DNA from 4 places in the Thalassolituus sp. ST750PaO-4 genome. Region 4 is predicted to be linked to each of the others. Evidence: predicted binding sites of a transcription regulator. Region 4 holds the regulator's gene; each other region holds the start of a gene.
The links. The regulator LexA, encoded in region 4, represses DNA repair genes until DNA is damaged. The targets are predictions, from matches to a motif close to TACTGTNTANNTANACAGTA.
Positions count from the first base shown of each region.

Region 1: the regulator LexA is predicted to act here: its motif matches at 1,541-1,560, upstream of HUF18_RS12095 (peptidase inhibitor family I36 protein).
Region 2: the regulator LexA is predicted to act here: its motif matches at 2,496-2,515, upstream of HUF18_RS16505 (DUF3137 domain-containing protein).
Region 3: the regulator LexA is predicted to act here: its motif matches at 1,889-1,908, upstream of HUF18_RS05765 (DNA topoisomerase III).

Region 1 is NZ_JABVCB010000010.1:40,432-44,140, forward strand. Features, by position in the region: gene HUF18_RS12095 (peptidase inhibitor family I36 protein) at 1-1,376, opposite strand, end outside; gene HUF18_RS12100 (enoyl-CoA hydratase/isomerase family protein) at 1,619-2,338, opposite strand; gene HUF18_RS12105 (SDR family oxidoreductase) at 2,351-3,235, opposite strand; gene HUF18_RS12110 (acetyl/propionyl/methylcrotonyl-CoA carboxylase subunit alpha) at 3,269-3,709, opposite strand, start outside.
Region 2 is NZ_JABVCB010000013.1:224,726-228,434, reverse strand. Features, by position in the region: gene HUF18_RS16515 (peptidase U32 family protein) at 1-524, shown strand, start outside; gene HUF18_RS16510 (LemA family protein) at 573-1,148, opposite strand; gene HUF18_RS16505 (DUF3137 domain-containing protein) at 1,181-2,452, opposite strand; gene HUF18_RS16500 (substrate-binding domain-containing protein) at 2,661-3,629, shown strand; gene HUF18_RS16495 (urate hydroxylase PuuD) at 3,655-3,709, opposite strand, start outside.
Region 3 is NZ_JABVCB010000005.1:735,695-739,403, reverse strand. Features, by position in the region: gene HUF18_RS05765 (DNA topoisomerase III) at 1-1,882, opposite strand, end outside; gene HUF18_RS05760 (methyl-accepting chemotaxis protein) at 2,033-3,709, shown strand, end outside.
Region 4 is NZ_JABVCB010000001.1:76,021-79,729, forward strand. Features, by position in the region: gene nagZ (beta-N-acetylhexosaminidase) at 1-29, opposite strand, end outside; gene HUF18_RS00320 (L,D-transpeptidase) at 14-556, opposite strand; gene HUF18_RS00325 (TetR/AcrR family transcriptional regulator) at 605-1,249, opposite strand; gene lexA (transcriptional repressor LexA) at 1,516-2,115, shown strand; gene HUF18_RS00335 (cell division inhibitor SulA) at 2,148-2,594, shown strand; gene HUF18_RS00340 (hypothetical protein) at 2,705-2,956, opposite strand; gene HUF18_RS00345 (DUF6586 family protein) at 3,078-3,557, opposite strand; gene HUF18_RS00350 (YfaZ family outer membrane protein) at 3,583-3,709, opposite strand, start outside.

The DNA.
Region 1 (3,709 bases), on a different contig from region 4:
TTGTTCAGGCGGTCACCGCTGTTATCCATATCGCCTTCATCAATCATATCCAGACCAAAAGCGTTGATACCGTTCTGCAGGCCGGTTAATGCATCTGCAGCGCTGACGTTGTCGTTACAGAAATAGTTAATGCATTCCTGTGAGCGTACATAGCGGCTGCTGTTAAAGTGATTTTCATAAACGTTCAGGCCACTGACACCTTTGTTTTGCTCAAAGTTAACAGCAACACTTTTGGCAATATCACAGCCGGTGCTGCCATCATCTTTATAAATAAAGACCCGTTTTCCCTGTTGGCGGATTTGCTCGAAGGTCAGGTCGTAGGGAAGGGTCTGACAACTACCGGCGGTGTAGACGATATCGCCCAGCCAGGCGACGTCGTTCTGCAGCTGTTGATAGCCACTGCTGTCACCGTTGATATCGTCCTGCAGGTAGAAGAACACCACGTCATTGGCGTCGGCCCCTTTCAGCCAGCTGTCCACTTCACCCAGCATGCGGCGCAGCGTGGTGGTAAAGGTGGTGCCGCAATCAACCGAGTGACAGACCTTGGTGTAGCTGCCACCTTTACTGACATCCAGTTCAAAGAAACGCACACCCAGCTGCAATTGCTCGATTAATGCACGGCGATGGTTCGGGCCGGGAATCAGCTGACCGCCAAAATACGCGGTGCTGTTAAACGCGTTGTGGGCTGCCAGAGCATTGGTTTCGCGGATAGGGCTGCGGAAACCGGCGGCTTCGGTAATATCGATCGCAGCTTCCTGAGCGGTAGGTGCGCGTGAAGTCACGCGGAAAGAGTCGATATTATCTTCAACCCAACCGGCCGGACGTTCTTCCAGATTGGACGTGCTGCGCGTCAGGATGCGGTTTTCTTTGCTGTAGTTAAAGCCGGGGTAATTAAAAATCTCGACATTGGCTTTACCGGCAACCAGCAGCGAAGAGGCTTTGTTACGGCCCAGTAATACATTATTCAGATCGGATTCACCTTCACCGGCCTGCAAGCAGTGTGGTGTACCGCGAAAGCCCGGATGCTCAAATAAACAGGCAAAATCATTGCTGTTGCGGTTACGCACTTTAAACGAGCTGATGCCGTCATTCATATTGCCCATTTTGTAGGTGTTGGCCATCACCCGGCTGTGTTTACCGCCGTAATTGCTGTGCTCGAAAATTTCGATATAGCTGTTGCCGTACAGTTTAATGGACGACACCTTGTCGTTGCGGGAAGAGCCGATCCAGCTGTTATCACCAACGCCATAACACCATTCGGCGCCCTGATATTCTGCATGTTCATACAGACAGACTTTGTCTTCGGCCTGGGCTGCCAGCGCAGTGCCTGACAGCAATAATGCGGCGGTCAGCGCGCGCACAGAAGGTTTTTTCATACCGACCTCACAGAGAGAGTGGAGAGTTATTTTTATTGCTCTCCGGTGGCGGCGTGAGATCACTCAACGGAGATAAGCTTCCATGCAGGAACTATCTTAGACCTGTGGTTGTGAAGGGAGTATGACAATATGAGACGATGGTCTTGTTTTTTTAGCAGAATTTAAACTGATGAAATTGTCAGAAGAAACCAGCCGCAGAGAGCGGCTGGCCAGGTGTTCGCGTCAGCGGTTCAGCGCTCTGCTCAGAGCAGTTTCATGGCATCAATAAACGGCGGGTTTTTCTCGCGCAAAGCATCCAGTACCGGCTTGTGAAAGCGCTTTTTATGCTCGGCAAAAATAGTGCGTTTTTTATTAAAGGTGCGGGCAAAGGCCAGTGCGCCTTCCAGTACCGCTTCGCCGCCTTCAAACGCAGCGCTGAGGAAGTTATCGGCGAGCAATTCCGCTGCACCAACCCGGCGGCCGGTCAGCAACATGTCGTTGTAGCGATACGCCGGCAGACTCTTCAGCACCACATCAATTAAACCCGGTACAAAGGGAATGCTCATATCCACTTCCGGAAAACAGAAGTAGCCACGGTCACTGCGCATCACACGGAAATCACAGGCACAGGCAATCACACAGCCATTGCCAAAAGTATGGCCGTTAATGGCGGCAATCGCTGGCACAGGAAGCTGCATCAGCCGTGCATGACAACGATCCATGGTGTGCATAAATTCTTTCACATCATCATGCTGACCACCCTGAATGGAGCCCATCAGCCAGGGCACATCCAGACCCTGGCTCCAGCTTTTTTCATCGGATGAGGTAATTACCAGCGCTTTAAAATCGATATTATCTTCCACCGCCTGCAGGTGTTGCTCAAATTCCCGGGCAAACTGCAGATTGTGAGTGTTGGCACCGTTATCGAAAGAGATAATGGCAACCTTACCGCTGTCATCGCTGCGTAAACTGATCAGACTCATATTTATCCTGCCTTATTCTTCGCTTAAACCGCCCAGTGGTGGCTGTGCGCCATACACATAGGCGTCCGGCGCCTGGACAAATAAATCCGGCATTAAGTCGGTTTTGTCGCTGTCCGGGTTGGCACGGTACTGATCGAAATTGGTTTCACCACGGCTGCGCAGAAAATCTTCATCGATCAGCAACTGGCCGGTGACTTCACGTGCGCTGGTTTGCAGCAGCGTGTGGGCGGCGTCGGCCATAATCAGAGGATTACGTGCGCGGTCAAAAGACTGCTTACCGCCAAACGAGGTTGCCGCGGTGTGAATAACGGTACGTGGCCATAATGCATTAACGCTGATGCCATAGCGTTTGAATTCATCCGACATACCCAGTGTCAGCATCGACATGCCGTACTTGGTCAGGGTGTAAGGCGAATGGTTACGCAGCCAGCGACGGTCCATATCCAGTGGCGGACACAGGCTTAAAATATGCGGGTTGTCGGATTTTTTCAGATGTGGCAACGCTTTCTGGCTGAGCAGAAACACTGCGCGGAAGTTTACCTGCATCATCAGATCGAGTTTTTTCAGCGGCGTGCTTTCCACACCGGCCAGCGCGATGGCACCGGCATTATTGATGATGGCATCGATGCCGCCAAAACGCTCAACGGTTTTTGCAATCAGGTTATCGACGTCTTCTTCGCTGCGCACATCCACTTTAATCGCCAGCGCCTGACCGCCGGCTTCTTCCACTTCGCGGGCAACGGAATGAATGGTGCCTTCGAGTTTCGGGTTCGGCTCGTCGGACTTGGCGGCAATCACAATATTGGCGCCGTCACGGGCACAGGCCAATGCAATTTCGCGCCCGATGCCACGGCTGGCACCGGTAATAATAATGGTTTTATTGTTGAGGCTGGCCATGCTCAGCTCCTGTTTTTTATTAATATGTAAGAATTATTCGGCGCTTTCATCTGCCTGTAATTGGATCAGCAACTGGCGGCCTTTTACCTGATCACCGGCCTGTACCAGAATGTCCTGCACCACGCCATCCACACCGGCTTTTAACGGATGTTCCATTTTCATGGCTTCCAGTACCGCCAGTGTCTGGCCTTTCGTTACGCGCTCGCCGACTTCAGCCAGTACGGTAACAATGGCACCGTCCATCGCCGCGCGCACCTGATCGGAACCGGCGCTCTGGACGCGGCTGCTGACCAGCGTGACATCGCTGAAGCACAGGTTACCACGCGGCGTGTCCAGCCAGAGCTGGCCGTTATCTTCCGCCCAGGCAATGCTTTGTTGCACATTATCAATTTCATAACGCAGCAGGTATGAGGTTTTTTCCAGCAGGCGCAGGGCGCATTCTTCGCCGTTATGGTTAACCAGCAATTGCTGGCC
Region 2 (3,709 bases), on a different contig from region 4:
CCTGGTTTATTCCCGGCTCGCAATTAAAAACCCTGCGCCGTGATGCCATTGATGCACTGACCGCCGCCCGTATTACCGCCCACCCACGCGGACAGCGTAAGGCCGTCAGTGAACCTGCGCCGGTGTATCCGGACAGCCAGCTGACCTTCCTCGATAACGTTTACAACGAAAAAGCCCGTGCCTTTTATAAACGCTTTGGCGTTGAACTGATTGAACCGGCCTACGAAGCGCATCAGGAAACGGGCGATGTGCCGGTCATGATCACCAAACATTGCCTGCGTTTTTCTTTTAACCTTTGCCCGAAACAGGCCAAAGGCGTTACCGGGGTAATTACCAAGGTCAAAGATATGCAGCTGGTTAACGGTGACGAGGTATTAACCCTGAAGTTCGACTGTAAACCCTGTGAGATGCATATCATCGGAAAGATGAAGAATCATATTCTCAGCAGCCCGCAACCCGGCAGTGTGGAAAGTGGAGTCGGTTTTTTTGATCCGGCGAGTCTGATTGTCAGCAGCAGAGACTGATTCATAAAAAAACCGGCTATTAGCCGGTTTTTTTATGTTTAATATAGGTCAGAGGTTAGGCTTATAGTCAAAACCATCCTGTGCCTCAGCATCGGTAAAACTCTGTACCGGCTGCTTGTGGTTCAGTAAAGAGTTCACCAGTGAGCCGGGGAACATCTGAATCGCGTTATTAAACTCTTCAACATTACGGTTAAAGATGCGCAGCGCGGCACCAATCTGCTCCTGCTGCTCCGATATTTCTGCCATCAGTTTCGTATACAGATCAGAAGCCTTCAGCTCCGGATAAGCCTCGACAGCCACTTTAAGCCCCTGCAACAGACTGGCCGTATGTCTTTCAGCCTCAGCCAGCCTGACGGTATCGGGTGCGGCAGATGATTGCTTACCAAGCTCTTCAATGCTGTTACGCAGACGGGTGACATCCGCCAGAACACTGCTTTCATGCAGCTTGTCCTCTTCAACCAGCTTTTCTACATGGGGAATAATTTTATTCTTCTGCCGCTCCTGCGTCAGAACCGAAGCCCAGGCACGGTCAACGGCATTAAACTTTCCAATAATGCCGTTATAGATAACAACCACAGCGACCAGCAAAATCACGGGTAACAATAAAAAATAAAAATCGCTCATAAAGCCTCCATCAAGGCGTACCGGACGCCCGGTTAAAGTTGAAAGTTGTTGTCAGTCAGGCGCATCAGGTTGTGTATCTGAAGCAACAGGGCATCGAGTTTTTCCAGCTCATCGTGCCTGGCAATTTCGTTGGCGAACTCGAGCGGTTTTTCCAGATTATAAGTACGCTTATGCTCCAGAATATCGTCATTATTAAAGGCAAAACAAAGATCACCAGCGGAGTTTATTTCCAGCACAGGACGTGAGCACTCAGTTGCCATCGCTAGCATTGCTTCAATCACAGCGGGTGATAAGAAACGAGCTGCGACCATTTCCTGATCAGCCCGGACGCTGAATACCCGGTTAAATTCATTTGACGCCGTCGTGTACTTTTCGCCACTGAAAGATATGCCGCTGCCAGCGTTAAGACTCAGCCCTCTGGAAAACGGGAAATGCAACAGCAGGCCATGACGGTAATAGCTGTTTCTTACTACCCGGGTACGGGTATTCCCCTTGGAGTCGGTGTAAGTTTCGCTACGACGGACAACATAATGAAAACGGTAGAGGCGGTAATCAAAACGATGCAGCTCGCCCTCATAATGTCCCTGATACAGGTGCTGAATTTCGCGCAGATCATTGCCGCGGATAAATTCCTTAAACTGCTGACCCAGCTCTTTGGCTTTCTCTTTTCCGTTGAAAGGCAAAGCCTTCAGGCCGTTATTAAACAGAATATCAAGCAGACTGATCCGTTCTGACAGCGGCCTGCGCCAATGCTTACGCTGATACAGACGCCAGCAGACAATGCCACCGGTAACCAGCAGCAGTAACGGCAACCCTACTTCAGAAGAGGCAAAGCCGCCACCGGAAACAAGCAGCGTCAGTATTTGCAATCCCTCCCAGTAAACCAGCCCCCAGAACGGCATCAGCACCACAACCAGAGTTATTCCGCCGGCGGCGGCCATGCGTTGCGCCGGCGTTTTAAAGTATCTGGATAAAAAGCCTGCTTTTCCTTTTTCCTCACGCCAGAGCTGCCAGAAAACAACGATTGCTACCGGTAACCAATACTGGCTGTAGTACAGAACAACACTGAGAAAATAATCAAACTCATAGGGCAGACTCCGGCTGAAAACACTGTATAGCGCCAGCCCGCCCAATCCCATAAACAGCAAGCCGATCACCTGCCAGGGTTTATCTTTGTAATCCAGAGGGCCCGGATGATGTTCCAGCGAGCGGATCGTAGCGACCAGATCATGCTGGCTGGTCGCAGCTTCAATTTTTTCCTTCAGGCAGGTGATATTGGCACTCACCTGCTGGTTGTGCGTCATAAACGATCCTTAACGTTCCTATATAGCTCTGCCATTTTATCATTATTGAGAAGTAAGACAGTAAAATCAGGTTACAGTAATGAACGATATACGCCACATTATCCCTTTTAAAAACATGGTTTTATTAGCATTAACAAACTATGTTCGGACTGGTAATCCGTAGCGGAATACGCTATCAGATACACGGGAGTGCTAATGGAGAGCGTTAATGTCGACGCGGAAGATATGCCTGCTGTTTATCTGTTTGCTATCACACAGCGTCATCGCTGATGGCCGGGAATTCGCCCTGATTGCCAAAAGCACCAGCGATCAGAACTTTATTGAGGTCTGGCGTGGCTGTGAGGCTGCGGCACAGAAAAATAGCGATCATTGTGTATTGCTCGGCCCGGAGCAGGAAACCAGCGCCCGTCTTCAGGCTAAAGCCATCGAAAGTGCAATCAATAGCCGGCGCTATAGCGCCATGGCAATCTCGGTGACCAAATCGGATGTTATTGCGCAGGCCGTATCTCAGGCAATAATTCCGGTCATGACTTTTGATTCGCCATTCGCTGAGCGAGAACAAAATCTGAGCCTGAGTTATGTCGGCACCGACAACCAACAGTTCGGGCGCGATCTCGCCCGTCAGGCAAAAGCAATTTACCCCAATGGCGGTTCTGTATGTTTAATGACCGCGGAACACGATACCAATCTCGCTTTGCGGGTTCTGGGTATAAGACGCGAACTGAGCGGCAATCCGGCATTGATCGACGCTCAGCCGTTGCGTGGTGAGGGTGGCTGGTATGAGCCGGAACGTTGTCTTTGGGACAGCGGCGACAGCAACAAACGCGCATTAGCTGAAATACGTATCAGCCTGACTGAAATTAAACCCGATGTATTTCTGTCTGTTGGCAGCTGGCCTCTGATTGATCCCCAGGCATACCAGAACATCCTGCTGCCTTTTCAGGAAAACCTGAGAAAAAAGAAGCCACTGATCATTATCGGAGTTGGCAAGGTACTGCCCGAATACCACCAGCTGCGGCAGGAACAGCTGGTGCACTCATTGGTCAGCATCGACTTTTTCCGTATTGGTGAGCTGACCTATAAAAATATGCTCAACAGTATCAATAAAAAACCGCTGAAGGCGGTTATCTATACAGCGAACACCATCATCCCGCCCGAGCCAGAACGTTCCAATTAAAATACTGTGCCAGGGCCTGTTAACACTAATTAGCCTGCAGCCAGACAATTAACTGCGCCCGCTCGTCTTCAGTCATGGCA
Region 3 (3,709 bases), on a different contig from region 4:
CAGTATTCGCTGCACTTCCCGCTAACCCCGAAAACTGCACACTATCGGCTGTCAGCGCCAGGTTGATGAGGTGCTGCAGCTGCTCAGTAAGCGGCTGCATAAAGGCCGTATAATTCAGACTTTTATGGGCAATATCCTGTAATTGCTTTTCCCACTGCGCTGTCATGTCCGGTCTTGTGGCTGCTTCTGGCAGCGCATTAATCAGCGCTTTTCCCAGAGCAGTAGCGCGGATACTTTTGCCCTCACGCTGCAGAAACCGGCGCTTAAATAACAGCTCAATAATACCGGCGCGGGTTGCTTCTGTTCCCAATCCATCGGTTTCTTTCAGAATGCTTTTCAGCGCCTTGTCCTGCACAAAGCGGCCGATACCGGTCATCGCTGCCAGCAAAGAGGCATCGGTAAAATGTGCCGGTGGCTGGGTGTGTTTTTCCTGCAGCAAAGGTTCTCCGCTCCACAGCATCTGTCCTGCCGTTAACGGCGGCAATGGTGCTTTGGCGGTCGCCTGATTTTCCCTTTGTGGCAGTAAGACTTTCCAGCCCGGCTTCAGGGTTTCACGCTCACTGGCGGTAAAATGTCCACCACTGATGGTCAGGCTGATTCTGGTATCGGCGTATTCATAATGCGGAAAAAACTGCAGCAGATACTGGCGGGCGATCAGCGCATAGAGTTTTTGTTCACTGCTGCTCAGCCGTCCGCCAGGCAGTGCTTTGGCGGTTGGAATAATCGCATGGTGTGCCCCCACTTTCGCATCATTCCAGGCCTGACTGCGGATTGAGCTGTCGGCCTGAGCGCAGGCCGAAGCCAGTGCTTCGCTGTGCGCACTGATAGCGGTCAGAACCTGCTGGCGCTGGGCAAAATGTTCCTGTGGTAAGTAACGGCAATCGGAGCGCGGGTAGGTAATTAACTGATGCTTTTCATACAGGCTCTGTGCTCCGTCCAGAACCTGCTGCGCACTCATGCCCAGCGCTTTGGCGGCATCAATCTGCAACGCCGATAAATTAAACGGCAGCGGCGGCGCCTGCTTTTTTTCTTTACGCTCAACCTGTTCAACCTGCGCCGGTTGCTGACTGATACGGGCAGCCACATTGGCGGCCAGCTTCGGATTCAGCACCCGGCCTTCCTCATCCTGATGCGCGGCACAGGCATCGCTCGGCTGCCAGTTGGCGTAGAAACTCAGAGGGGTATCTGCCGTTAAATGAACAGCCGCCTGCACCTCGTAAAAAGGTTTGCTGATAAAGTCAGCTATTTCCTCATCACGGCGCACCACCAGCCCCAGTACCGGCGTCTGCACCCGGCCAACGGATAACACGCTGTTAACTCCGCCCTGACGACCTTTTATGGTGTACGCGCGGGTCAGGTTGATGCCATACAACCAATCGGCACGGGAGCGCGCCAGCGCCGAAACCGACAGCGGAATAAACTCCTGATTAGAGCGCAGCTGCTGCAGTGCCCGGCTCACCGCCTGCGGATTTAAATCACTGATTAACAGTCGCTGCATTGCCTGGCGTTTGGCAGCAGGCACCTTCAGGAATTCAATAACCTCGTCCACCAGCAGCTGCCCTTCACGGTCCGGATCGCCGGCATGTACCAGACTGCCGGCTTCTTTAACCAGCTTGCGCAGCACACTCAACTGCTTACGGGTTTGCGCTTTGGCCTGCAGTTGCCACTGCGCAGGTACAATCGGCAGATGATCGAGCCGCCACTGCTTAAAAGCCGGATCGTAAGCATCCGGTTCTGCCTGCTCTAACAGATGGCCGATACACCAGCTCACCACGTCGCCGTTGGCGGCACGGATAAATCCCTCGCCCTTACTGTGTGGCTTGGGCAGCACGGCGGCGATGGCACGGCCAAGGCTGGGTTTTTCGGCAATAATCAGGCGCATGGAAATCACTGTATTTTTATACAGCACTTATCATAGCCGAGCCCCTGTTTACGTGCCAGCGCCTGCGCGTATTGCCGGGCTCTTTTAACAAAACGCTCAGTACAATATTTGATCTATGCTGAAAACAGCCCGTTTTTCAGGATAAATCCTATGCGTAACAGTATCCGTAAACAGATGATGCTCGCCGTCGGTGGCACCATTCTGGTGCTTCTTGCTCTGAGTGGCATTTTTACTTACGAGCAGGCCCGCAGCAGTCTCGAGCAAGCCATCGGTGAGCGCATTCAGGTAACCGGTGAACGTGCCAGCCGCTACGTCAGCAGCTGGATCAATAATAAAGGTCAGGTCTTAAGTGGCACCGCCAAAGCATTAATTAATGGCGACCGTATAACGGTGATCGAACAGGGGCTGACATCCGGTGACTATATGTTCCTCTATCTGGGCACCGACAGTGGCGAAATGATCATGCGTCCGGATGATGAATTACCAGCCGATTACGATCCGCGCACCCGCCCCTGGTATCAGCAGGCGATGGCAGAAAAACGCCAGGTTCTGACAGCGCCTTATGTTGACGTTACCACCAACGAATTAATCGTCACCTTTGCCGAGCCGCTGCGTGGCGGAGTGATCGGTGGGGATATTTCTCTCGAAGCCATCGTAAAAGAAGTGCTGGGTATCGAGCTCGGGGACAGTGGCTATGCTGCCCTGCTCGACAGCAAAGGCGATTTTATGGTCCATCCGGATCAGAAGCTGCTGGGTAAAAATGTTTCTGCCCTTCTCGGCAACGGCACACAACTGCAGCTGAATAAAATCCAGCAGGCCAGCTTTAATCAGCGCAACAGCCTGGTCGGACTTTACTCCATCGACGGTACTGACTGGCGTCTGCTGCTGGTGATGGATAAGGCCGAAGCCTTTGCCAGCCTGGCGACCCTGCGCTGGTCAAGCATGCTGATCGGCATTCTGACTATCGTGGTGGTAACCCTGATTGCCGGCATGATTATCTCTTACCTGTTACGACCACTGGTCGTGCTTAACAGTGCGATGTCGGACATTGCTCAGGGCGAAGCCGATTTAACCCGTCGCCTGCAGGTGACCCGGCACGATGAAATTGGCGCACTGAGTAACTCTTTCAATGTCTTTGTTTCATCCATCCATGAACTGGTTTCCCAGAGCCGCGACTCTTCCCGCGAACTGGATGGCATTGCCAAATCTGCACGCGAAAATGCCGAAAACAATAATCAGGCGGTGCAGTTGCAGCAGAATGAAATCAGTCAGGTTGCGGTAGCTGTTAACGAGCTGTCTTCCACCTCATCCGAAGTCGCGACCAATGCTTCTGATACGGCCAATGCTGCGCAAAGTGCAACCACTGAAGGTAATAAAGGCATTCAGAATGCGCAGGAAAATAAACGCCGCATGGATGGCTTATCGCAACAGATGGACAGTGCCACCGAAGTGATTAATCAGCTCGACAGTCAGGCGCAACAGATTACCGGTATTCTCGCGACGATTCAGGGCATTGCCGAACAAACCAACTTACTCGCTCTGAATGCCGCCATTGAGGCTGCCCGTGCCGGTGAGCAGGGCCGTGGTTTTGCCGTGGTTGCCGATGAGGTTCGCACCCTGTCCCAGCGTACCCACGAAGCCACAGGCGAAATTCAGGAAATGATCGACAGCCTGAAACACCACAGCCAGAATGCCGTGGGCATTATGGAAACCAGCAAACAGCTGACCGCCGAAACCGCCGGCAGCGCCATTCAGGTGACCGACAGTCTGACCGCGATTGCCGATGCGCTTAACGATATTTCCAGCCGCTCACAGAGCATCGCCAAT
Region 4 (3,709 bases):
TTTAAATTCTGTGTTACAGATTGCGGCATGGGATCCTCGAAAAACTGTGCGGCTGAATCCACACCGGCGTACCGGCACTGACCAGTTCAAATAATTCAGTAATATCGCTGTTACGCATACGGATACAGCCATGAGACAGTGGCTGGCCCATAGGTTCAGAGTCCGGTGTGCCATGGATATAAATATAACGGCGCATGGAATCGACATTGCCCATACGGTTGACGCCGACTTCCAGTCCCTGCAGCCACAGAATGCGGGTTAAAATCCAGTCGCGTTGTGGTTGCTGTAGCGCCAGTTCAGGCGAATAAACTTCACCGGTCGGGCGCCGGCCAACAAATACGGTGTTCAGTGGCAAACCGGCACCAATAGCCGCACGGACACGGTGCCAGCCACGGGGGGTACAACCGGAATTTTCCTGTTCACCGGCACCATTAAGCGCCGTGGAAACCGGATAAAGATGGCAGATACCGGCGCTCGACACGCGCAGTACCTGATCCGCAATGGAAACTTCTATTAATGTTTGCGGTAACGCAGATTGCGCAGCCGTGGGCGCCATAGCAAAGGCCTGTTGGTAAAAAGCGAAAAACGGAAAGCCCGGCTCCGCTCAACCAGCCTGATGCGGAGCGTTAAGACCGGATGCGAGGAAAGGTATCAATTTATCAACAACCTGCGCAATATCCGAACCCTTGCCCAGATCGTGTTCCGCCATCGCCGTCAGTGAATCGGCCCCCGACAATGTAAACACCGTCGCCCCCAGCATAAAGTGGATACGCCAGAAACGGTCTTCATCGGAAAGTTCAGGAGTCGCAGCCGTCACCAGACGCATAAAGGCTTTAAACACCGGGCCATATTCTTTCTGCAGAAAACGGCGTAAATGCCCCTGCCCCTGGGTATAAGCCAGTCCCAGCAGGCGCATAAAGATACCCAGGCGGCGCGGGCTGTCATGTCCGGCACGCAGCGCCGTCTGCGACAGCAGCATTAATATGCCCGGTAATTCCGGTACCTTGCCATCCAGACGTGCCTGTACGGCATCCAGCTCACGTTCCAGATCTTCGCAGAATGGCGTCAGGAAACGGGCAAATACCGCCTGAATCAACGCCTTCTTAGAGCCAAAATGATAATTCACCGCCGCCAGATTCACTCCGGCCTTCGTGGTGATATTCCGCAATGAGGTCTCGGCAAAGCCACGCTCCGAAAACAACTCCTCTGCCGCATTCAGGATACTTTTTACCGTATCTTTCTGTGCCATAACCCTGCATCTGCCTTATCACGCTGTCGCGGCTTTATTGCCATCGCCGACAGTACAAAACAACTGTTTCAAACATACGTTTAAAACGAGATTTAGGCAACCCCATATACGGCCAAAGGCTAAAAGCCTCACTCCATTATCCGGGTCAGTACAACGGCGGTGAATACACCGCAATCCACAGACCTCTGATAACAGGGGTTTACACTGGATAAAATACTGTATACATTTACACCATACTGTATGGATCAACAGACTGGATAAGCATCATGATCAAGCTCACGGCACGACAACAGCAGGTTCTGGATTTCATCCGCTCCTCACTGGAAGAAACAGGATTTCCGCCCACTCGCGCCGAAATTGCTGCCGAGCTGGGCTTTAAATCGCCTAACGCCGCAGAGGAACACTTGAAGGCGCTGGCACGTAAAGGTGCGATTGAAATTATGCCCGGCGCTTCCCGCGGCCTGCGCATTGTTGAAGAGCAGAACCCGGGTCTGCCGATCGTTGGCCGTGTAGCCGCCGGTGAGCCTATCCTGGCTCAGGAACACATCGCCGATTACTGCGAGATTCCACCCAGCTTCTTCCGCCCTTCTGCAGACTTCCTGCTGGAAGTTCATGGCGACAGTATGAAGAACATCGGTATTCTCGACGGCGACTACATTGCGGTACACAAAGCCGAAACCGCCCGTAATGGCGAAATCATCGTTGCCCGCGTCGATAACGAAGTAACGGTCAAGCGCTACGAGAAGAAGCGTAATCAGGTGATTCTGCACCCGGAAAATGACGACTTTAAGCCCATTGAAGTTGATCTGCGGGAAACGGAATTTGCCGTTGAAGGTTTATACGTCGGCGTTGTACGCCGCAGCTAACAGCAACTGTTCACAGGTTCGGGGTGATTGTTATGCGTCAGTTATTACTCGGAATGGAAGAAGCCGGCTTATCTCTCAGCAGCCAGCAACCAGGCAGAATGACCAGGGTCAGCACCAGTGCGCTGCGCGGCAGTCTGACCGAGGTCATCGTCAGTGAAGGCGGTGCGATTCAGCCCATGCATTTGCTGCCGATGCTGGCACAGTGCAATGCGCATAAGCGCTGGCTGATGTGGCTGAGCCCGCACCGTCCGATGAATAAAAGCTGGCTGGAAAGCATGGGCCTGCAGCATTCGCCGGTGATTCATCTCGATCTGTGCAATGACACCCAGCTGGCCCTGTGCAGCAAAGTTCTGGCGGCCGGCAACAGTCATATGATTGTTGAATGGCAGGGCGAGCTGAGCAACCACGAACGGCAGGTCATTCGCCAGCAGGCCGACCAGAGCGGCAGCCATGTGGTGCTGATTCAGCGCCGCCCCTGAAGCGTAGAAAACGACGAACACAAAAAAAGCCCTGATCTTGATCAGGGCTTTTTTATGCTTTCAGCACAGCTTCACACGTACAGACTGTAGGCAATTCACTACAGCACAGCTCAGTGCAATCGTTGCTGATACTCAGGGGTGTCGAAGTCTTCGCGCTCAACTTCCATACCGGAAAGCTCGCCGACTTTACGTACACCGGCTTCCAGCATTACCCGCGCAACATCCATATGATGCGCCTGCAGGCTGGCCTTGGCATCTTCGGAAAAATGAATACACACCAGTGCATCGCTGTCCTGATCGTCGGCACGACGCAGGGCGATATCACCATTGGAAAGTTCTACGATTTCAAAAAAGCGCGCCATAACCGCCTCTCAAAACTGGGCGCGGGAGTGTATCACAGGATGTTTTCAATAGCTTGAGCGACACACAGAACCGTTAGTAATAAAAAGTAAACGGTTCTGCATAAATATGCTCATCAAGGAGTCAGCTTTCCTGACGATTGGCGCGCTGGTCTTCAATCAGGCGGGTCAGATCCTGCAGCCAACCGGCAACCGGTGAGTGCGGGGTGGCAACCAACGCAATCCGGCCCTGAGCCTCAACCGTCTGTACGGCCGCTGCCGGCTGATTCATTCCGGACGGACGTCCCTGAGCATCTGCCGCTGCCAGCATCTGTGCCAGCCAGGAAAATCCATTCTCCGCCAGATGCTGCAGCTCGCGCATTTCGCCGGTGGTCAGCGGCGCATTCTGCAGCAGTGATTCCAGAGAGCGGACAGGCTGACGATAAGCAACCATATCACCCAGTTCGGCCAGGTAAGACAGCCAGGCATCGCGCAGCTGATACAGCGCACTCTCTTCCAGCGCCTGCTTCAAGGCTGGAGCAGCCGACTGCTGAGCAGCCAGCTGTTCCAGCAACAACCGGCACTGATAGAGTTTCTGATTGGTGAAGCCAATCCACTGCGACATAGCCTGCTCCGGCGGAAAATTGAGATTAAAAGTCGATGGTCAGACCGAAGTGAGCACCATCGCCCAGTTTGTAACGGTCATTAATATCTTCAATACGGATGCTGTTGTAACGATAGCCGCCATAGATTCGTGCCGTAGGCAGCAGACTGAAC